Regions from separate parts of the Microbispora sp. KK1-11 genome, predicted to be linked through region 1. Evidence: predicted binding sites of a transcription regulator. Region 1 holds the regulator's gene; each other region holds the start of a gene.

Region 1 (5,591 bases):
CGTACTCCGAGCAGGGGTTGCTGGCCGTGATGCGCCCGGTCTCGGGGCAGGTGTGCCAGTCGTTGATCGTGTCGTCGTACTGCAGGCCGGGGTCGGCGCACTCCCAGGCGGCCTGGGCCATCTTGCGGAACAGCGACCGCGCCTCGACCTCCTCGATGACCTCGCCGGTCAGCCGGGCCCGCAGGCCGAAATTCCCGCCGGCCTCGACGGCGCGCATGAACTCGTCGGAGACCCGCACCGAGTTGTTGGCGTTCTGGTACTGGACGGACACGATGTCCTTGCCGCCGAGGTCCATGTCGAACCCGGCGTCGCGCAGCGCGCGGATCTTGTCCTCCTCGCGCGCCTTGGTCTCGATGAACTCCTCGATGTCGGGGTGGTCCACGTCGAGGACGACCATCTTGGCCGCCCTGCGGGTGGCGCCGCCCGACTTGATGGTGCCGGCGGAGGCGTCGGCGCCGCGCATGAAGGAGACCGGGCCGCTGGCCGTGCCACCGCTGGACAGCAGCTCCTTGGACGAGCGGATGCGGGAGAGGTTGACCCCCGAGCCCGAGCCGCCCTTGAAGATCACGCCCTCTTCCTTGTACCAGTCGAGGATCGACTCCATCGTGTCGTCCACGGCCAGGATGAAGCAGGCGCTCACCTGCTGCGGCGAGCGGGTGCCGACGTTGAACCACACCGGGGAGTTGAAGCTGAAGATCTGGTGGATCAGCGCGTGCTTGAGCTCGTGGTCGAAGATCTCCGCGTCCTCTTCGGAGGCGAAGTAGCCGTTCTCGACGCCGGTCCTGGTGTAGACGCCCACGACCCGGTCGACGAGCTGCTTGAGGCTCGACTCGCGCTGCGGGGTGCCCACCGCCCCGCGGAAGTACTTGGTGGTGACGATGTTGGCCGCGTTGACCGACCAGAAGTCCGGGAACTCCACGCCGTGCTGCTCGAAGTTGACCGAGCCGTCCCGCCAGTTCGTCATCACGACGTCGCGCCGCTCCCAGCGGACCTCGTCGTACGGGTGGACGCCCGGGGTGGTGAAGACGCGCTTCATCTTCAAACCCTTGCGCGGGCGCTTGCCCGGCCGGCCCCCTGCGCCCGATACGGTGCCGCTCACGGTCTCCGTCATGACTTCCCCCTCCCAGGGCCCGGTGGAGCCCCTCTTTCGGACCACGCTCGTTACAACCTCATCGTCGCGCCGCGCCGTCGCGCGCCGCCGCCTCGTCCCGGTCCCCCGGGAAGGCACCTACTCCTCGCCCCCCGGGCCGTGGGCCGCGCGGAGCCGCTCGATCTCCGCCTCGAAGTCCGCCAGCGTCTCGAAGCTGCGGTAGACCGACGCGAAGCGCAGGTAGGCCACCTCGTCGAGGTCGCGGAGCGGACCGAGGATGGCCAGGCCCACCTCGTGAGAGGCGATCTCGGCCGCGCCGGTGCCCCGGATGCTCTCCTCGACCCGCTGCCCGAGCTGGGCGAGGGAGTCCTCACCGACCGGGCGTCCCTGGCAGGCCCGCCGCACACCGGCGATGACCTTCTCCCGGGAGAACGGCTCGGTGACCCCGCTGCGCTTGCTCACCATCAGCAGTACGGTCTCCTGCGTGGTGAACCTGCGCCCGCACTCGGGGCAGGTGCGCCGACGGCGGATCGCCGCCCCGTCCTCGGCCGCACGGCTGTCCACAACCCGGGTGTCCGGATGGCGACAGAACGGACAGTGCACTTCATCGCCTCCCTGAACGCACATCCCCGAACACAAGGTGTGGTGAACTTACACCGCTGTGACTACTAGATGTTGTGGTCCAACCGTAGGAGCGCCCGACCTTGAACGCAAGTCGAACCGGCGTTGGGCGGGGAAGTGCCTGTTCGGCGCGCGTGTCGCACCTCCAGTCACGGCCGCATCAACTGCCCCGCCCGCCGTGGAATACGCCCTTTACGCGCCTTTCCCCGCCGATTTCCGTACGGCTTCTGACCTGGGCGTACTGCGACCAGAGAAGATCGGGTAAATCGAACACGGGATCGATCGAACTCCCGTACGATGATGTGGACGGCGAGATCGGCGATTTCGCTGGATATCGAACAATTGTTTGACGGTGATCTTGAATCGCGGTACGGTCGCTCTGTGCGACATGAGGAACACGGATTGAGAGGTGGCATCGTGAGTGACCGAAGTGAGCAAGCGGATGGCGTCAGCGACCTCGCGGTTCGCAGGCGCGACTCGCTTGGCCTCACCCCCAGGCAGCGGAAGATCCTCGAGGTGATCCGCGACTCGGTCCAGCAGCGCGGCTATCCGCCGTCCATGCGGGAGATCGGGGAAGCGGTCCAGCTGACCAGCACCTCCAGCGTGTCGCACCAGCTCACGGCGCTCCAGCGTAAGGGTTACCTCCGGCGTGATCCCCATCGCCCCCGGGCCCTGGAGGTCCGGCTGCCGGGCGAGCCGGTGCTGTGGGTGGACCCGGACGCCACCTCCGAGGAGGAGTCCGGATTCAACCGGCCCACCGCGGCCTACGTGCCGCTGGTCGGCCGCATCGCGGCCGGTGGTCCCATCCTCGCCGAGCAGAGCATCGAGGACGTGTTCGCGCTGCCCAAGCAGCTCGTGGGCGAGGGCACGCTGTTCCTGCTCCAGGTCTCGGGCGACTCGATGATCGAGGCCGCCATCGCCGACGGCGACTGGGTCGTGGTGCGGCAGCAGCCGGTCGCCGACAACGGCGACATCGTGGCCGCCATGATCGACGGCGAGGCCACCGTGAAGACGTTCAAGCGCAAGGACGGGCACGTGTGGCTGGTGCCGCACAACCCCAACTACGAGCCGATCCCCGGTGACGAGGCCACCGTGCTCGGCAAGGTGACGGCCGTCCTGCGCAAGCTGTAGCAGCGGCTCACCGGTTCCGGACGCCGCACAGGGACAAGCCCGGCGCTCACGAGAGCGCCGGGCTTGTGCTGTGCCGTGTTCGGTCCGCCGTCAGGAGGCGGTGCAGCTCACCGGCGAGGGAACGCCGTTGGTGCCCGACCAGCTGCCGTTGAAGCCGAAGGTGGTCGAGACCCCGGCCCCGAGCGCGCCGTTGTAGGACAGGTTCGTCACCGTGACGTTGGCGCCGCTCGCGCTGAGCGCGCCGCTCCAGAGCTGGCTGATGCTCTGGCCGTTCGGGAAGGCCCACTTCACGGTCCAGCCCGAGATGGCCGAGGAACCCGCCTTGACCGTGACCTCACCCTGGAAGCCGCCGGGGTACTGGTTGGCGACCTTGTACGTGGCGGTGCAGGTCTTCCCGCCCGGCGACGAAGGAGACGCGGACGGCGACACGGAGGGAGACGCGGATGGAGACGCGGAGGGAGACGCCGACGGCGAGACCGACGGGGACACCCTCGGCGAGGCCGAGGGCGACACCGGCGGCGTCGGGTTGCCGCCGGTCGGCGGGATCAGGTAGGGCGAGATGATGCTCTGCTTGGCCTGGTCGACCGTCGCCCAGTCGTCCTTCAGGATGCCGCCCGTGTCACCCGAGTTGGGGTTCCACGACCAGTAGGTGAACGACATGCCGTTCACCCCGCTGCCCATGTACTTCATGAGCTCCTGGAGCCAGATCTTGTCGATGTTGCTGGCGAGCGTCGTGCCGAACTCGCCCACCATGATCGGCGCGATGTTCTGCTTGTACAGATAGCCGAAGTACTTGTCCCAGATGGCCGGCATGTTCGCCGGGTACGACGGGTCGTCGAACCACGCCTGGTGGTAGACCGACGTGGCGTACTCGTGCGGCGAGTAGACGAGCCGGTTGGCCACGTTGAGCCGCACCGGGTACTGCCCCGCCTTGGTGAGGTTGCCGCCCCACCAGCCGCAGTCCTCGTCGTTGCTGGGGTCGTTGTCCCAGGTGTTGGACAGGCCGCCGCTCGGGCAGCTCACGCCCTCCACGAAGATCAGCCAGTTGGGCTGGACGGACAGAATGGCGTTGCCCGCGCGCTCGGCCGCCAGGCGCCAGTCGCGCGACTCGTCGCCGCAGCCCCAGCAGGAGCCGGTCGCGTTCGGGTCGGTGCCGTCGGCGTGCGGCTCGTTGTGCAGGTCGGCCCCGATGACGGTGGTGTTGCCGGCGTAGTGCTGGGCCAGCGACTTCCAGTCGCTGATCCAGGTGGACTCGGGGACGCCCGAGGTGTACCACAACGCCGTCTGGCCCGCGCTGGTCGGCCGGTGGCGGTCGAGGATGATCCGCATGCCCTTCTGGCCCGCGTAGTCCACGACCCTGTCGAGGATCTGCAGCGGGGACAGGCCGATCAGGTCGGGGTTGGAGTAGGTGTTGACGCTCGTCGCCTGCGCGCCCGGCTTCAGGGCGTCGTCGGAGAACGGCACCCGGATGGTGTTGTAGCCCAGGCTCGCCATGAGGTCGAGCTGGCTCTTCCACGGGTTGTTCGCCCACAACCCGTGGAAGGTCTTGTTGTCGGTCTCCATGCCGAACCAGTTGATGCCGGTCAGCCGGACCGTGGCGCCGGTGCTGTCGACGATCTTGTTCCCGCTGGTGTGCAGGTAGCCGGTGCCCGTGCCGGCGGCGTTGGCCGGCGACCCGGTGACGACGAGAACGGTCGCCGCCATCGCGGCGGCTGTCGCCAGCCCGCCGAGAATTCGTCTGTACAAGACGTGCCTCCCACGGGGGCGCACGCCGACGGCGAGCCATACGGTCAGGCGCGCACCCCAGACCACCGCCGGAGCGGTGGTGGTCGCGGCATGCCCTGACCGCACGCCTACATCGATATGACTAGTTTGTGGCTCGGGCGTAATTTTGTCCGGAAGGCCAGTCGATCGTCAACGTCCCGTCACGGCACGATGTCGACGAGCCTCGATCCAGGATCACGGCAGCGGCGGCAACTCCGGCGGGGTGGCCGGTCGCCTCTCCTGGAGCGCCGCCAGGGCCAGCTCCACCGCCCGTGCCAGCTGCGGATCCCGCCCGGCGACCAGGTCCTGCGGCGTCACGACGACCTCGACGTCCGGGTCGACGCCGTGGTTCTCGACGCCCCACCCCTCGCCTTCGAGCCAGAACGAGTAGCGCGGCTGCGTGACGACGGTCCCGTCCACGAGCGAGTAGCGCGAGTCGATGCCGATCACGCCACCCCAGGTCCGCGTGCCCACGAGCGGTCCGATGCCGCGGTTCTTGATCCCGGCACTGACGATGTCCCCGTCCGACCCCGCGAACTCGTCGGTGACCGCCACGATCGGCCCGCGAGGCGAGTCCTCCGGGTATCGGGCCGGCTCATACCCCCGGGCCAGCGACCACCCGGTCACCCGCCGCTGCAGCTTCTCCAGCACCAGCTCGGAGACGTGCCCGCCGCCGTTGTCGCGGATGTCCACGATGAGCCCGTCGAAGCCCATCTCGGCACTCAGGTCCCGGTGGAACTGCGCCCACCCGGTGGACATCATGTCCGGCACGTGCAGGTAGCCGAGCCTCGAGCCCGACGCCTCCCGCACGAACGCCCGCCGTCCCACCACCCAGTCGTGGTAGCGCAGCCGCGTCTCGTCCGCGACGGGCGTGACGACGACCCGGCGGGTCTCGCCGCCGGAACCGGGCTGGACGGTCAGCTCCACCGGCCGCCCCGCCGCACCGGACAGCAGTGCCAGCGGCCCGCGGACCGGATCGACCGGG
Region 2 (5,591 bases), on a different contig from region 1:
GACGCGGGCATCCCGTTCGCCGTGCCGCCCGATCACCGGCTGCCCGACCGGCTGGCGGCCGTACTCGCCGTGATCTACCTGATCTTCAACCAGGGCTGGGGCGGCGGCCGCGTCGACCTCGCCGCGGAGGCGATCCACCTCGGCCGGGCGCTCGCCGCTCTGCTGCCGGACGAACCTGAAGTGCTCGCGCTGCTGGCGCTGATGCTGCTGCACGACGCGCGCAAGGCCGCCCGCCTGCGCGACGGGCGGATCGTCCCCCTCGACGAGCAGGACCGCGCTCTGTGGGACGCGCGGCAGATCGACGAGGGCCGGGCGCTGCTGCGACGGGCCACGGCACGCGGGCGCACCGGGCCCTACCTGGTCCAGGGGGCCATCGCCGACCTCTACCTGCAGGAGCCCCGCGACTGGCGGCAGATCGCCGCGCTCTACCAGACGCTCGCCAGGCAGACCCGCTCGTCGATCGTCGAGATGAACCGGGCCGTCGCCGTGGCCGAGATCGACGGGCCCGAGGCCGGCCTGGCCATCCTCGACCGCCTCGACCTCGGCCACTACCGGTACTTCCACTCCACCCGCGCGGAGTTCCTGCGTCGCGCCGGCCGCGACGCCGAGGCTCACCACGCCTATCGCCGGGCGCTCGATCTCGCGCAGACCGAGCCGGAACAGCGTTTCCTCGCCGACCGCCTGGCCGAGACCGCGCCCTCCGTCCTGAGGGAGCCCGGCCGGTCCGGCGGATGACGGGCATGATCAACCGATCGCCCCCGGCGCGATCGGCGAGGGGTGGGCGTGCTCGGCGGGATTCCGAGCGCCGCTAAACCGGGAGAGCGGCGGCGTCGTGCCGCAGGGCCATGACCAGCAGGGTCGCGATCAACGTGGCGATGAGCAGCCAGCTCACCGCGATGATCACAGTGGAGCGGCCCGGCCGGTGGCGGCCCGTCCCCCGCCCCTGCCGCCCGCGCCCCGCACGGTGGTTGAACGACTCGAGCCTGGCCGCAAGCTTCGGGTCCTCGTCGGTGAGGTGCCGCTCGATCATCGCCAGCATCCGCTCTTCGTCCTGCGACCAGGCCATCGCGCAACTCTCCCAGAACGCAAGGTATGTGCCGACGTTCTGCCCAACGATGAAGATCGTTAGCCGTTTCCAGGGCCGCGATTTACGACGCGTTGCACGTTGCCATCTCCATCGAACCTCTGTTCTAATCGAAGGGTGCGATGGGACGGGCTGCGCCTCGACGTGGGCATGAACACGGGGGACGGCGGGCGTGACGGCGGACAGGGCGAGACGACGCCCCTGTTCGCCCGGTCGGCCGTGACCCGGACCTTCGACACCCCGGAGTTCCGCGGCGTCACCTTCTACGAGATCCACGCGCGGTCGATCATCAACCGGGTCCCCTCGGCCAGCCGGGTTCCGTTCGAGTGGACGATCAACCCCTACCGTGGCTGCACCCACGCGTGCACGTACTGCTTCGCCCGCAGGACGCACGAATACCTCGACCTGGACTCCGGGCGGGACTTCGACTCGAAGATCGTCGTGAAGGTCAACGCCCCCGACCTCGTACGCAAAGAGCTCGCGGCGCCCCGGTGGGGCGGGCACCCCATCGCGATGGGGACCAACGTCGACTGCTACCAGCGGGCCGAGGGCCGCTACCGGCTGATGCCGGGCATCCTCGAGGCCCTGCGAGACGCCCGCAACCCGTTCTCGATCCTCACCAAGGGCTCACTGATCCTGCGCGACCTCGGGCTGCTCGCCGAGGCGGCAGAGGTGACCGACGTCAGCACGGCCGTCTCGATCGGGTTCACCGACGAGTCACTGTGGCGGGCCGTCGAGCCGGGCACCCCCTCGCCGCGCAAACGGCTGGAGGTGTGCGCCACCCTGAACGAGCACGGCATCCCGTGCGGCGTGCTCATGGCGCCGATCCTCCCCTATCTCTGCGACTCCCCGCGGGCGCTGGAGACCACCGTGCGCCGCATCGCCGAGACCGGCGCCACGCACGTCACACCGATCGTGCTGCACCTGCGGCCGGGCGCGCGCGAGTGGTTCATGGCCTGGCTGTCGCGCGAGCACCCCCGGCTCGTTCCCCGCTATCTGGAGCTGTACGGCCGGGGTGCCTACGCCCCCAAGGCGTACCAGGAACGGATCGGCCAGGCCGTGCGCGCGCTCGCCCGCGAGCACGGCATCGGCCGGTCGGCCCCGCGCGGCGATCGAGCGGCAGGGGCGCGCGGCGCCCGCGCCGGGCACCGGCCCGGCGAGCCACCGGCCCCCCGGCCCGCACCGGCCGCGACGCCCGAACAGCTCACGCTCCTTTAGGCGTCCGCCGGCAGGTGCGGCTGCTTCCGCTCGGCCGCGGGCCGGACCGGTCCCGTCAGGCGTCGCCGACCTGCGGGGGCTCGGCGAAGGCGCCGGCGGATGCCGCGAGGGTGGCGGTCCTGGCCGCCTGGCCGGGCAGGCCCGGATCGGGTGGCGTGCGGAGAAGCACAAGCTGGTGATACAGGGGCGCGGTGGCGGCGATGAGCAGTCGCCGAGCGTCGGTGCGCGGCGGGAGTTCGGCGCGCTGGACGGCCCGGCGGACGATGACCTCGCAGCGGGCGTACCGGTCCTCCCAGAGCCGCCGTTGGGCGTGGTCGGCCTTCTCGGAGCGGAACGAGGCGGCGATCAGGGCCGCCACGATCGGCGGCTGTGCGGTGAGCGCGTCCTGGATCTCGCGGTTCAGCGCGGCCAGGTCGCCCTCAAGGGAGCCGGTGTCCGGGGGCTGCCAGGCGTCGTCGCCCGCCGCGTCCAGGACGTCGGCGAGCAGGCCGCCGACGTCTCCCCAGCGCCGGTACACCGTCGCGCGGTGCACACCCGCACGGGCGGCGACGGCGTCCATGGTGAGCCCGTCATAGCCGCGCTCTCCGAGCTCCGCGAGCACCGCGTCGAGCACATGCCTGCGGATACGGGCGGTACGGCCGCCGGGGCGGCGGTGGGGCGGTGGCACGGGCCGGGCGCCCTCCGGTGGTTGTGCTGCCGAAGAAGTCATCGCTGGTGTCCGGTTTGCTCCATTGACGGCGTGATGGCAGTATCTTAATGCATCAACTGTCGCACTAGTGGAGTTATCGCTGCTTCCGGTGCGTTCGCCAGGAAGGAAACGACGCGTGATGCCGGCTGTGCCCGCCGACCCGACCGTGCTGCATCCGATGCCCGGGCAACCGCGGGTGGTGCTGCTGAAACCGCTGGTCACCTCACCGCTGATCGAGGTCGGGGAGTTCTCCTACTACGACGACCCGGATGATCCGACCGCTTTCGAGACTCGCAACGTGCTGTACCACTACGGGCCGGAGAGACTGGTCATCGGGAAGTTCTGCGCGCTGGGCGAGGGCGTGCGGTTCATCATGAACGGCGCCAACCATCGCATGGACGGCCCCTCGACGTTCCCGTTCCCGATCATGGGCGGTTCCTGGGCGGAGCACTTCGACCTCATCACCGGCCTGCCCGGAAGGGGCGACACCGTGGTGGGCAACGACGTGTGGTTCGGATACCGGTCCATGGTGATGCCGGGCGTACGGATCGGCCATGGAGCGATCATCGCCTCCGGGTCCGTCGTCGTCGACGACGTCCCCGACTACGGCATCGTGGGCGGCAACCCGGCCAGGCTCATCCGCCGCCGCTACAGCGACGCCGACATCGAGCGCCTCCTGGCCCTGGCCTGGTGGGACTGGCCGCTCCAGCACATCACCGAACACCTGCGCACGATCATGTCCGGAAGCATCGACGACCTGGAGAACGCGGCGCCCGCGCTCCCGCACCGTTGATCCACTCGCCTTTCGGCACTTCAAAGTTCCAGCACTTCGGAATCGAGCCATCAGCGTGCCTGCTTTCCACCACAACCCGTTCGCCGGCTGGCTACGCGGCCATGCCGTCCCGCTCACCCACCTCGACCCGGCGGCGCCGCTCGACGACCTGGAGCCGCTGCGCGACATCATCGGCGACGCGCGCGTCGTCGCGGTCGGCGAGCACTCCCACTTCATCGACGAGTTCATGCTCATGCGCCGGCGCATCCTGCGGTTCCTGGTCGAACGTTGCGGATTCACCGTCCTGGCCTTCGAATACGGCTTCAGCGAGGGCTTCCCCCTCGACGCATGGGCCCAGGGGAAGGGCACGGACGACGACCTGGCGGTCCACCTCGCCGCGACGATCCCCGTGGGACTCGACGAGCCGTTGCGCTGGATCCGGCGGCACAACCGCACAGCCGCACAACCGGTGCGCTTCGCCGGCATCGACATCCCCGCGGCCGGCGGGTCCCTGCTCCCCGCGCTCTCCCCGATCGCCGACTACCTGCGCCAGATCGATCCCGAGGCTCTGCCGGCGATCCAGGAGGCCATCCGGATCGCGGAATCGTTCGCCAGCGGCTCCGGAGCGGTGGCCGCGCCCGCGTGGGCACGCCTGGCCACCGCCGAGCAGGACGCCCTCAGCGCGATCCTGATGCGCCTGCTCATCCGGTTCCGCGCCGTCGAACCGCTGTACGTCTCGCGCGGGGACCAGGACAGCTATGACATCGCCCTGCGTCGCCTCGAAGCCGCCTGCCACGGCGACTACACCTTCCGCGCCATGGCAGGCCTCTTCGCCGGAACCGGCCTGACCGCCGACACCTCGGCCCGCGACGTCTACATGGCCGGGTCGGTCCTGTGGCATCTGGAGCGCCATGAACCCGGCACCCGGGTCGTGCTGGTGGCCCACAACGCCCACATCCAGAAGACGCCGATCTCCTTCGACGGTCACCTCACGGGGCTTCCCATGGGGCAGCACCTGCACAGGGCCCTCGGCGACGAGTACTTCGCCCTCGGCCTGACGAGCATCACCGGACACACGGCCGAGATGCGCCGCGACGAGAAGACGCCCTTCGGTTTCACCATCGACGACACCGCGCTGGGGCCGCCCGAACCCGGAAGCGTCGAAGCCGCATTCGCCGACGCCGGCCTCGGGCTCGGCATCGCCGATCTCCGCCGGGCACGCCGTGAGCCGGCCGACGGCACCGGCCACGCCCCCGGCCCCGGCCCCGACCGCATCCGGCTGCAGAGCACCTACCTGCACACCCCCGTCCTCGACGCGTTCGACGGCATCCTCAACACGCCGGCCTCCACCATCGCCGGCGGCATCCAGATCTGAGGACCGCCGCTACAGGAGCAACGGAAGGATCGAAACCTTGATCTTCACCCAGGCCGAACTCGACTACCTGGCCACGCAGCGCATCGGGCGGCTGGCCACGGTCTCACCCGACGGGCAGGTGCAGAACAACCCGACCAATTTCTTCCTCGATGCCGGCACCGGCACGATCGTCATCGGCGGGGGCGCGCTGGGCAGGTCGAAGAAGTTCCGGAACGTCCAGCAGGGCAGCACGGTCGCGTTCGTCGTGGACGACGTGGCGACGGTCGATCCGTGGGCGCCCCGGGGTGTCGAGATCCGGGGCAAGGCGGCGGCGCTGACCGATCAGGAGCCACCCCTGCCCGGCCTGTCCCGAGAGATCATCAGGATCACCCCGACCAAGATCGTCTCCTGGGGGCTGGGCGGGCCGCGAGCGAGCCGTACGGTATGACGCCACCGGCCGTTGCGATCCTCCTCG
Region 3 (5,591 bases), on a different contig from region 1:
GCACGGCCGTGCGCTCCGGGCGGCCCTCGCACAGCGTGTGGATCAGTCGCCGGCCGATTCCCTGGCCCTGATACTCGGGGCGCACGTGGATCTCGGCGATCTCCAGGGCGTCGCCGAACCAGGCGTTCGCCACCACCGGCCCTGCCCGGTCCTGCAGCGCCCCGCGTACGACGTCGTGCCACCACTGGCCCTGGCCGCCGTGGAAGCCGTAGGCGAAGCCGGCGACGCCGGAGGCCTGCGTGTCCTCCGCGAGCACGCAGTCGAAGTCGGGATAGGTGGCGTGGTTACGCATGATCGCCATGCGGCCCGCGAGCTGGTCCGACGGCGGGCGCATGGCGACCGTGTAGATCTCCAGCACGGTGTCCAGCACCGCCCTGAACTCGTCGGGCCCCACCCGTCGCAGTTGGATCACTCGTCGCACACTAGCAAAACGCCGCCGGACCGGTCCGGCAGGCGTCATTCCACCTCGGCGGCCGTGCCCCCGGTGATGCGCAGCAGTTCGTCGTAGGACGTGGGGAAGACGGTGTGGGGGTGCCCCGCGGCGGCCCACACGACGTCGTGCTTGCCCAGCCAGGTGTCCACCAGCGTCCGTATGGGCGCGGGGTGCCCGACCGGGGCGACGCCGCCGATGGGCTGCCCGGTGTGCTCGCGGACGAACTCCGGTGTGGCCCGCCGCACCTTCGCCGCCCCCACGAGCCTCGCGATCAGGTCGGTGTTCACGCGGTGGGCGCCGCTGGTCAGCACCAGCAGCGGCGCGCCGTCGGCGTCGAAGATCAGGCTGTTGGCGATCGCGCCGACCTCGCAGCCCAGCTGGGCCGCCGCCGTGGCGGCCGTCGGGGCGGCCTCGTCGAGCACGACGACCTCGCCCGCCACCGAGTGGGCCCGCAGGGCCTCCTGGACCCGGACGACGTTCGGATGCAACTTTTCTGCCACCCGGTCACTCTAAACGGATTGCCAGGACATACGCGGCCGATTATGGCCACTTACGATCACGCGGCTCACAATCGGACCGTAAGGTGAGTCCTTTGATCGAGAAACGGGCTTATGAGGGGGTTGGTCATGATGAGGGGTCGACGGCGACTGCTCGTCGCGGTGGGGGCGGCGACGTTCGCGACTGCCTTCGCGGCGACCGGCGTGAGCGGCACGGCGCAGGCGCGCACCGCCCTGCCGACGGGGGCGGTCACCGCGGGGACCGCGCTCCCGGGGCTTCAGGCGTCCTCGGCGCTTCGGGCGTCCTCCGCGCTCCCGGCGCTCCCGGCGCGGAGCGCCGTCCCCGCCCGCGCCACCGGTTATCCGCCGTTCACCGCCCCGGGCAAGACGCTCAAGCTCGGCGCCAAGGGCTCCGCCGTGAAGGCGCTGCAGGCCCGGCTCAAGGAGCTCGGGTACGTGCCCGGCAGCGCCGACGGCCGGTACGGCGGGGCGACGCTGACGGCGGTCTGGGCGTTCCAGAAGGTGCAGGGGATCACGCCGACCAGCACGGTCGCCGCCCGCACCTGGAGGGCGCTGGAGAACCCCCGGGCGCCCAAGGTCCTGGTGCCCAGGGGCAAGGCCACCCGCGTCGAGGTGAACCTGACCAAGCAGGTGATGGTTCTGTACCGGGGTGGCGTGCCGGTGCTGATCAGCCACATGTCCAGCGGCAGCGGCATCCCCTACACCGAGTACGCCACCTGGAACGGCAAGCGGCAGCGGTTCTCCGGCAGCGCCCGCACGCCGACCGGCGACTACAAGACCACCTGGCGGGCCAAGGGCTGGCACCGGTCCTACCTCGGGCAGCTCTACAACCCCATCTTCTTCAACGGCGGCATCGCGCTTCACGGCGCGCTCTCGGTGCCGCTCTACCCGGCGTCGCACGGCTGCGTGCGGCTGCCCATGAACGTGGCCGAGATCCTGCCGGGCCTGCTCGGCAAGGGTGTCCCTGTGCACGTCAGGGGCGCCTTCAGGCGCTGACGCCATCCCCGGAGGGGCCCCGCGCGAGGTGGTCGCGCGGGGCCCCTCCGCCGTTTCCGCCCCGCGTTTCGAACGCGGTCCTCGAACACGTATTCGTTGACAGCCTTGACAGAGGACATGATCGAATCTATGTTCGATGGAGTGGGCGTGGGACTCGCGGCTCGCGCCCACCCCGTCGGATTCGTGCCTTCGTCGTCGGCGGAGACGGATGCGGCACGGCCCGCGGCGTGGGCCGGACGGGGAGAGGGGAAGCTCCTCGTCCGGCCGCCCACGGGAGCCTGAGAAACGTCGGGCGATCTCGAGCGGTTCACGGGATCTCCCGGCCGGCGAAATTGTCGGTGCGATCTGCGACTGTGAAGTCACCGGCGACCTTCGCCGGAGTGCCACGACTCAAGGAGGCGGGCATGACTGAGGAGAACGACGACCAGAAGAGCGGGCCCCGGCTCTCGCAGGCGGTTCTGGCACACCTCGCGGACGCCAGGGCATGCCTCGCCGACGCCACCGTCGGGCCCACCCCCGCGGACCGCTACGTGTCGGCCCACCTGGCGGCCCTCCGTGCGGCCGCCGGGATCCTCGCGGCCCGTCCGCGGCCGATGGACGGCCGCAGGCGGCGGCTGCGCAGCGCCTGGGAGCTGCTGCCGGAGGCCGAGCCCAAGCTCGCGGACTGGGCGGCCTACTTCGCGGTCAGCGCGACCAAGCGTGCGGCGGCCGAGGCCGGCATGGTCCGAGCCGTCACGCAGAACGACGCAGAAGAGATCATAGCGGAGGCGGACAGGTTCGTCGGCGAGGTCGAGTCGATCCTCGGCCTGCCCGGCCGCCCCACCCTGCCCATGGCCGGCTGACCTCCGTCTCCGCCCATGGCCCCGGCCCCCGCAGCACCCGCGCAGGGGCAGCAAGGAGCCGGGGCGCCCACCGTGATGCGGGGAACGAGGCGCACGCCGGGGTGATCAGACGGGGTCGCGCTCCAGCGGGCAGCTCATGCACCGCGGCCCGCCGCGTCCGCGGCCGAGCTCGCTGCCCCGGATGGTGATCACCTCGATGCCGTGCCTGCGCAGGTGGTTGTTGGTCGTGGTGTTGCGCTCGTAGGCCACGACCACGCCGGGTTCCAGCGCCAGCACGTTGCAGCCGTCGTCCCACTGCTCGCGCTCGGCCGCGTGCACGTCCTGCGTCGGCGTGAGGACCTTGATGTCGTCAAGGCCGAGGGCCCGGGCGATCGCCTTGTGCATGTCCTCCGGCGGGTGGTCGGTGACCTTCAGCTCCTTGTCGGTGTCGCCCGGCTCCACCGTGTACGACGGGAGCATGCCGAGCCCGGCGTACTTGGTGAACACGCCCACGTCGACGTTGGTCATCACGGTGTCGAGGTGCATGAACGCACGGGTCTTGGGCAGGTCGAGCGCCACGATGCGGGTCGCCGATCCCGCCCGGAACAGGTTCGTCGCCAGCATCTCCACGGCCTGCGGCTGGGTGCGCTCGCTCACCCCGACGAGCACGACGCCGTTGCCGAGCACCAGGACGTCGCCGCCCTCGATGGTGGCCGGGGCCATGCGCACGCCCTCGTACCAGACGTTGAACCCGCCGGCGTCGGGGTTGCCGTATCCCGCGGCGAACAGCGGGTGCCATCGGTAGACCGCCTCGTAGTTGACGGTCTCCCGCCTGCGCGCCTTCTTGCGCATCGCGTTGATCGACACCCCGTCGTACACCCAGCAGGAGGTGTCGCGGGCGAACAGGTGGTTGGGCAGCGGCGGGAGGACGAAGTCGTCCATGCCGAGCGTGTGGAAGGCGATGGAGCCGGGGTCGCAGCCCAGCTCCATGATCTCGCGTTTGGTGATCCCGCCGGTCAGCAGCGGCGCGAGCGTGTCCGCGTCGAGGGCGTCGAGCGTGTTGCGGATCGCGTCGGCGGCCAGCGGGCCGAACCAGTGCTCGTCGACGCTGCCGTCGAGGATGTGCTTGCGCGCGTCGGGGATCTCGATCACCTCCCGCAGGAGGTCGCCGAGGTGGTGCACCGTGACGCCGCGCCCGGCGAGCACCTCGCACCACTCCCGGTGCTCCTCCAGCGCGCGGTGCACCCACAGCACGTCGTCGAACAGCAGGCTGTCCTTGTTGCCCGGGGTGAGCCGCTTGAGCGCGAGTTCGGGTATGTCGACCAGGACCTGGCGAAGCCTGCCCACCTCGGAGCCCACGTAAAACGTCATGTCCTGCCTATCCCCGCGTGGCGGGAATCACTCGTACCGGCGGCTCCCCGTTGCGGAGGCGCCGCCCATGACTACGCCGGAGAGGGCGGACATCGGTGCGGGGAGCCGCGTACGAACCGGGCGGGAGGTCAGAAGGACTCGACGGCGCGGCGGGCCTCCGCGTCGAGCACGCCCCAGTGGATGAACTCCTCGGTCAGCTCGACCGGCGACTTGTCATAGATGACCGCGAGCGAGCGCAGGTCCTCCTGCCGGATGGACAGCACCTTGCCGTTGTAGTCGCCCCGCTGGCTCTGAATGGTGGCGGCGTAACGGGCAAGCGGGCCGGCCTTGTCCTTCGGCAGCTGCGACAGCCGCTCCAGGTCGATGACCAGCTTGGGAGCGGGCGCAAGCGGGCTGGGGGCGGCTCCGCCCGGAAGAAGCTCCGACACCGGCACTCCGTAGAAATCCGCGAGCTCGGCGAGCTTCTGCACGGTCACCGCGCGGTCACCTCGCTCGTAGGAGCCCACGACGACGGCCTTCCACCGTCCGCGGGACTTCTCTTCCACACCGTGCAGGGACAGCCCCTGCTGGGTCCGGATAGCGCGCAGGCGCGCGCCCAGCGACTTGGCGTAGTCAGACGGCATCGTGTGGCCCCCGGCTTTCTATGTCTCTTCTCACTTGATTGTGCGTCCTTGTCCCAAGCGTTCCGAACACCGGGGCTGGTGCCCGTGACCGGCACCTTCGGTGACCGCTGCGTCGGGTTTTACCCAGGAAGGTCGCGTGTTGTGGTTACGGACAGTGACGGTAAAGCCGACACTCCCAAAGGTCAAGCTGATTGGAAAAAAGAGCGTCAAACAGTGCTCTCACCGAAATCACCGACACCCGGCGCGATGCGGCTTCCGATCCCCGGCCCGCCCCTCGCTCACCCCTCGCCCGGCCCCCGAACGTCCCGGAACGTCACCGGAGGGTCCCCGAAGATCCCCGGAGATCCCCGGCACGTCCTCGTCACGCCGAGGGCGAACGGCTCCTCCGGGGGCATCACCCCTGGCGGGAGGGGGGTTCGCAGACGGCCCTGATACTCTAAGCAGAACCGACACCCTTTTAAGACCCGTCCCGTGAGGCGGGAAAGGCGGTGACTTTTTCATGTCTGATGCCCGAAATCCGGCCCGCGCCGTCCTGGAGGGGCCCGACATCCACCGGGCGCTCACCCGGATCGCGCACGAGATCCTCGAACGCACCAGGGGCGCGGAGAGCGTCGTCCTGATCGGCATCCCCACCCGGGGCGCCACCCTCGCGCACCGCATCGCCGGGCGCATCGCGCAGTTCGAGGGGATCAAGGTTCCCGTCGGCGCCATCGACGTCACGATGTACCGCGACGACCTGCGCCTGCGGCCCGCGCGCCCGCTCGGCCGCACCGAGCTGCCCGCGGACGGCGTGGACGGCAGGACCGTGGTCCTCGTGGACGACGTCCTC
Region 4 (5,591 bases), on a different contig from region 1:
GGGCGACCCATATGGCCCGAAGGCCGGTCAATGTCTCTCGTCCGTCGTGGTACACCGTTATGGCAATCCGCGCTGCGCGGAGTAACTCCTCACTGCGGTCGAGATTAAGCGTCAGAGAGGTAACGAGCAAGCAAAGATGCCCTGTCAAGTGACTTTTGCGTGGTGCTATGGCTCACTCGAAGGTATCCGGAAGCCCATCTGACGGACTGCCCTCGGCCTCGATCGCCTCTCGGACCACACGGAAGGCCAGTCCCGGCGAGTAGCCCTTGCGGGCCAGCATGCCGACCAATCTTCGCATGCGTGCCTGCGGCTCCACTCCGCGGGTGGCGGCCAGTTTCCGGTCCACCAGCCTGCGTGCGGTCTCGGCCTCCTCGTCCGGATCGAGCCGCCCCACGGCGTCCTTGACCGTCTCCTCGGCCACGCCGCGCTGCCGCAGTTCCTGGGCGAGCGCGCGGCGGGCAAGCCCGCGACCGGTGTGCCGGGAGCTCACCCACGCGGCGGCGAACGCCTCGTCGTCGATCAGCCCGACCTCGGAGAACCGCTCCAGCACGGCGTTCGCCGCCTCCTCGGGCACGTCCCGCTTGCGCAGGGCGTCCGCGAGCTGGGCCCGGGTTTTGGGCGCCATCGTCAGCAGCCGCAGGCAGATGGCTCTGGCCACCGCCTCGGGGTCGGCCGGCGGTCCCTCGTCCGCCGCGGTGCCCTCCTGCGGTCCGTCGGGAAGCCACCCGCCGGACCTGTCACGCCTTCCCCGGCCTCTCGGCGCTCGGCGTCCTCCCAGCCCTGGCCGGTCCCCCGGAGCGCCCTGCTCCCCGAGGCCTGCCCAGTCTCCTAGAGCCCCTTGCTCCCCCAGCGCTGCCCGGTCTCCCGGAACTTGGTGTTCTCCCAGCGCCGCCTGTTGTCTCAGGCCTGCCCGTTCTCCCCGCCGGCCGCCACGTCCCTGACGACGGCCTCCGGCCCGGCCGGCCTCCTGCCCTGCCTCCGCACGCCCGATCTCCGCACGCCCGATCTCCGCACGCCCGATCTCCGCACGCCCGATCTCCGCACGCCCGATCTCCGCACGCCGGATCTCCTCGCGCAGGGCGGCGATCGTCGCGGAGGCGTCCTCAGCCGGCCCGGACAGCTCTTCGGCCGGCCCCCACGGTCCCGAGTTCCAGTCCCCCGGCCCGATCCCGTCGTCCGGGCCGGGGGGCTCGTCGCGCCTCATGCCTGCGCTCAGACGTCACCCGGCTTGGGCGCGCTGGCCGCCTTGCTGCCCCGGCCGGACGTGGGGGCGGGCGGCGCCGCCGGAGCGGCGGGGGGCTCGCTCGGCGTGTCGAGCCGCGGCCCGACACCGAGCTTCTCCTTGATCTTCTTCTCGATCTCGTTGGCGATGTCGGGGTTGTTCTTCAGGAAGTTGCGGGCGTTCTCCTTGCCCTGCCCGAGCTGGTCGCCCTCGTACGTGTACCAGGCGCCGGCCTTGCGCACGAACCCGTGCTCGACGCCCATGTCGATCAGCCCGCCCTCGCGGGAGATGCCGATGCCGTACAGGATGTCGAAGTCGGCCTGGCGGAAGGGCGGGGCCATCTTGTTCTTGACGACCTTCACCCGGGTCCGGTTGCCGACCGGCTCGGTGCCGTCCTTGAGCGTCTCGATCCTGCGCGCGTCCAGCCGCACCGACGCGTAGAACTTCAGCGCCTTGCCGCCCGTGGTGGTCTCGGGGCTTCCGAACATGACGCCGATCTTCTCGCGGAGCTGGTTGATGAAGATGGCGGTGGTCCGGGTCTGGTTCAGCGCGCCGGCGATCTTGCGCAGGGCCTGCGACATGAGGCGGGCCTGGAGGCCGACGTGGCTGTCGCCCATCTCGCCCTCGATCTCGGCCTTCGGCACGAGGGCCGCCACCGAGTCGATCACGATGATGTCGACGGCGCCGGAGCGGATCAGCATGTCCGCGATCTCCAGCGCCTGCTCACCGGTGTCCGGCTGGGAGACGAGCAACGCGTCGACGTCGACGCCCAGCTTCTTGGCGTACTCGGGGTCGAGGGCGTGCTCGGCGTCGATGAACGCGGCGATGCCGCCGCCCTTCTGGGCGTTGGCCACGGCGTGCAGGGCGACCGTCGTCTTACCGGAGGACTCGGGACCGTACACCTCGACGATCCTGCCGCGGGGATAGCCGCCGATGCCGAGGGCGACGTCGAGAGCGATAGAACCGGTGGGGATGACCTCGATCGGGGCACGCGCGTCGTCTCCGAGGCGCATGACGCTGCCCTTGCCGAACTGCCGCTCGATTTGCGCGAGGGCGGTCTCAAGGGCCTTCTCGCGGTCGTTGATTGCCATTGGGTGCCCCCTGAAGGGTGGTCGTCTGCTCGGTCACCGAAAAGCTACGGGGTGCCACCGACATTTTCCGGAGCTTCCCGCAGCCCGCCCCGGAAGGCGGGCCGGGAGTCCGTCGCGCCCCGGCGACCTGACGGCGCGCACCCCGGCGGCGACCAGTCCAATATAGCCGAACGACTGTTCGATCACATGCCGGAACCGCCAGGGAGTCCGGGGAGGAACGGCGTCCCAACCGCGCCGTTACATTCCCGGGCGTTACTCTGCCGTGGTTGCCAGCGCGCTGACCTGGGACGATCCTTGTAGCAAAGCTGGATCTCCCCGCTGGAGGGGCCACGTGACGGGCACCGGCGACTACAGCGGACAGCGCCTGGCCCGCCTTGAGGCGCTCGCGGCGCGGCTCCCCGAGCACGGTCTCTCCGCGCGACTGCTCGGCACGGACGATCCGGTCCTGTCCGTCTGGCACCCGGGCACCGGCAGGCAGACGATCGTCTTCGCGACGCCCGCCAAGGAGGGCTGGATGTTCCTGTGGGCGCCGGGCGGCCAGGAGAGCGCCGCCGACCCCGGCCGCGCGGCCGAACTGATCGGTCAGACGCTCTCCCGGCCCCCCTGATCCTCCGCCGGCGCCCCCGCCGTCAGCGGACGACCTCGCCCAGCTTGACCCGGGCGCCGGTGCGGAGCACCGCCCGCCGGTAGACGCGGGCCGCGCCCAGCAGGACGGCCACCACGGCCACGACCATGAGCGCTCCGGCGATGAGGATCTCCCCCAGCGGCACGTCGACGGCCGCCGTACGCACGGGCATGACCATCGAGGAGAACGGCGGCACGAACGACAGCACGCGCGCGACCGTGCCCGTCGGCTCGACGGCGGCGAAGTAGGCCGTCAGGTAGGTGAACATCATGAGCATGGTCATCGGCGTCAGGACGGTGTTGAGCTCCTCCTGCCGCGACACCAGGGAGCCGAAGGCGGCGGCGAGCGCCGAGAAGAAGGCGTAGCCCAGCACGAACCAGACGACCGCGCTGACCACGATTCCCCCCATTCCGGGCGGCAGGTCGGCCGTGAAGCCGGTCGCGAACGACGCCGCCAGACCGGCGGCGATGACCACGACGAGGTTGACCAGCCCCAGCGAGCCCAGCCCGACGATCTTGCCGCCCAGGAGCTGCCAGGGACGCACCGAGGTGAGCAGGATCTCCACGATGCGGCTGCCCTTCTCCTCCACCACGCCCATGGCGACGAACATCGAAGAGTAGATGAGCAGGAAGAACAGCACCATCACGATCAGCGTGGCGATGCCGGTGCGCACGCCCTGGTAGCGGGCGTCCGCGCCGACCGACTCCACCGTCAGCGGCGTGATGGTGAGGCCGGCCGCGCTTATCTGGGCGTCGCGGTGGGCGCTCTCCAGGACCAGCCCGAGCCGCTGGTCGAGTTCGCCGTTCGCGAGGACCTTGTCCCCGTTGATCAGGGCCGCGTCGAGGTCCCCGTCGACCACGGCCTTCCGGGCGGCCGCCTCGTCCGGCCACCGGGAGTACGCGAGCTGGGCCGCGGGCGGGGGCGCCTGGCCCACGACGCCCACGTTGTAGGTGTCGTCGCCGCCCAGGACCTTGGGCAGGAACGCGAGCGCCGCCACCAGGACCGCGCTGACCGCCAGACTGATCAGGTACGACTTCGTCCTGACGCGCGTGCGGATCTCCCGCTGGGCCACCAGCCACAGGCCGTTCATGCCACCGCCTCCCTGAAGATCTCGGCCAGCGTCGGCTGCCTGCGGCCGAAGTGCTCCACCCTGCCCGCGCCGATCGCCGTACGCAGGATGTCCTGGTCGTCGCCCTCCTCGCACAGCAGGACGTCGCGGTCGCCCTCGCGGGTGAGCTCGCCGGGCAAGCCGTCGGCCCAGCCGGGCGCGGCGTCCCTGACCACGACCTGCAGCACCCCGCGGCCCTCCCGCTCGCGCAGCTCGCCGACCGGTCCGTACGCCACCATGCGGCCCGCCGAGATGATGCCGACCGAGTCGCAGAGCTGTTCGACCAGGTCGAGCTGGTGGCTGGAGAAGATCACCGGCACACCCGCGGCGGCGCGGTCCTTGAGCACCTCCGCGAGCGCGTCGACCGCCAGCGGGTCGAGGCCCGAGAACGGCTCGTCGAGGATCAGGACCGCCGGCTCGTGGACGAGCGCGACGGCGAGCTGCACGCGCTGCTGGTTGCCGAGCGACAGCGCCTCCACGGCGTCGTCGCGCCGCTCGACCAGGCCGAGCCGTTCGATCAGAGTGGCAGTGGCCGAGCGCGCGGCGGCCGGGGCGAGCCCGTGGAGCCTGCCGAAGTATTCGATCTGCTCGGCGACCTTCATCTTCTGGTAGAGGCCCCGCTCCTCCGGCATGTAGCCGAACGTGCGGCGGTCGTCGTACGTCACCGGGCGCCCGTCCAGGCGCACCTCCCCGGAGTCGGCGTCGAGCACGCCCATGACGATCCGCATCGTCGTCGTCTTGCCCGCGCCGTTGGCGCCGACGAACCCGAACATCTCGCCCGGCCTCACGGTGAAGCCCACTCCGTCGAGGGCGGTCTTGTCTCCATAGCGTTTGCGCAGGCCGTCGATCTCAAGCACGGGGGGGTCGCCTCCACAATTCGTCGCAGAACGTCCATGTATGTCTCGAAGGCCCTACGCCCCTGGTCGGTCAGCGAGAGCCAGGTGCGTGCGCGCTTGCCGACGAAGGTCTTCTCCACCCGGACGTATCCGGCCTCTTCGAGCGTGAGGATGTGCTTGCTGAGCAGCGAGTCGCTGACCTCGATGGTGTCGCGGAGGAACCGGAAGTCGGCCCTGTCCGCCGCCGCCAGGGCCGCCACGATCGACAGCCGCACCGGCGCGTGGATGATCTCGTCGAGCTCGTGGCGCGGGTGGGCCGTCACCGGTTCCTCACCACGCGGAGCCCGCCGAACACCAGGGGCAGCCCGGCGAGCACCGACAGCGCGACGAGCGCCGCCGTCCAGCCCGCCGTGGGCCGGTCGGGGCGCAGCCAGACGCCGACGACGAACGTCAGCGTCATCGTCACCACATACGCGGCCGAGACCGGCCCGTTGATCCGCTTCATCAGCCGGTCGTGCACCCGCAGCCGGGCCCAGTACACGCACAGGGCGACCGTCAGGACGATCCACCCGAGCCCGGCGAGCAACGGCAGCGGATGGCCGCCGAGGAATATCACCGGCCAGTAGACCATCGTGGCCAGTCCCACGAACAGGTATGCCCGTCCGGGCCCGCGCGAGGAACTCCGGACCCGCCGCCCCACGCGCCCGAT

What was found. Region 1 encodes LexA, which represses DNA repair genes until DNA is damaged. Its sites were predicted from a motif close to TCGAACANNTGTTCGA; they were not measured.
Region 2: a site for LexA is predicted at 1,178-1,193, ahead of FLW16_RS15020 (Rv2578c family radical SAM protein). Genes of this name have one in related genera too.
Region 3: a site for LexA is predicted at 2,069-2,084, ahead of FLW16_RS01225 (SAV_6107 family HEPN domain-containing protein). Genes of this name have one in related genera too.
Region 4: a site for LexA is predicted at 2,480-2,495, ahead of recA (recombinase RecA). Genes of this name have one in related genera too.

The regions. Positions count from the first base shown of each region.
Region 1 covers NZ_VIRJ01000012.1:118,239-123,829, reverse strand. Annotated here, with positions in the region: gene FLW16_RS19115 (vitamin B12-dependent ribonucleotide reductase) at 1-1,111, opposite strand, end outside; gene nrdR (transcriptional regulator NrdR) at 1,229-1,693, opposite strand; gene lexA (transcriptional repressor LexA) at 2,126-2,842, shown strand; gene FLW16_RS45250 (cellulase family glycosylhydrolase) at 2,933-4,588, opposite strand; gene FLW16_RS19095 (S41 family peptidase) at 4,802-5,591, opposite strand, start outside.
Region 2 covers NZ_VIRJ01000008.1:256,812-262,402, reverse strand. Annotated here, with positions in the region: gene FLW16_RS15030 (RNA polymerase sigma factor) at 1-735, shown strand, start outside; gene FLW16_RS15025 (DUF3040 domain-containing protein) at 809-1,066, opposite strand; gene FLW16_RS15020 (Rv2578c family radical SAM protein) at 1,202-2,302, shown strand; gene FLW16_RS15015 (TetR/AcrR family transcriptional regulator) at 2,358-2,969, opposite strand; gene FLW16_RS15010 (CatB-related O-acetyltransferase) at 3,130-3,783, shown strand; gene FLW16_RS15005 (erythromycin esterase family protein) at 3,839-5,137, shown strand; gene FLW16_RS15000 (PPOX class F420-dependent oxidoreductase) at 5,175-5,564, shown strand.
Region 3 covers NZ_VIRJ01000001.1:256,171-261,761, forward strand. Annotated here, with positions in the region: gene FLW16_RS01210 (GNAT family N-acetyltransferase) at 1-412, opposite strand, end outside; gene FLW16_RS01215 (YbaK/EbsC family protein) at 457-933, opposite strand; gene FLW16_RS01220 (L,D-transpeptidase family protein) at 1,060-1,947, shown strand; gene FLW16_RS01225 (SAV_6107 family HEPN domain-containing protein) at 2,352-2,789, shown strand; gene FLW16_RS01230 (arginine deiminase) at 2,895-4,139, opposite strand; gene FLW16_RS01235 (transcriptional regulator) at 4,268-4,762, opposite strand; gene pyrR (bifunctional pyr operon transcriptional regulator/uracil phosphoribosyltransferase PyrR) at 5,262-5,591, shown strand, end outside.
Region 4 covers NZ_VIRJ01000003.1:157,777-163,367, reverse strand. Annotated here, with positions in the region: gene FLW16_RS44380 (regulatory protein RecX) at 173-1,204, opposite strand; gene recA (recombinase RecA) at 1,213-2,313, opposite strand; gene FLW16_RS06180 (hypothetical protein) at 2,645-2,920, shown strand; gene FLW16_RS06175 (ABC transporter permease) at 2,943-4,028, opposite strand; gene FLW16_RS06170 (ABC transporter ATP-binding protein) at 4,025-4,903, opposite strand; gene FLW16_RS06165 (transcriptional regulator) at 4,831-5,205, opposite strand; gene FLW16_RS06160 (cytochrome d ubiquinol oxidase subunit II) at 5,202-5,591, opposite strand, start outside.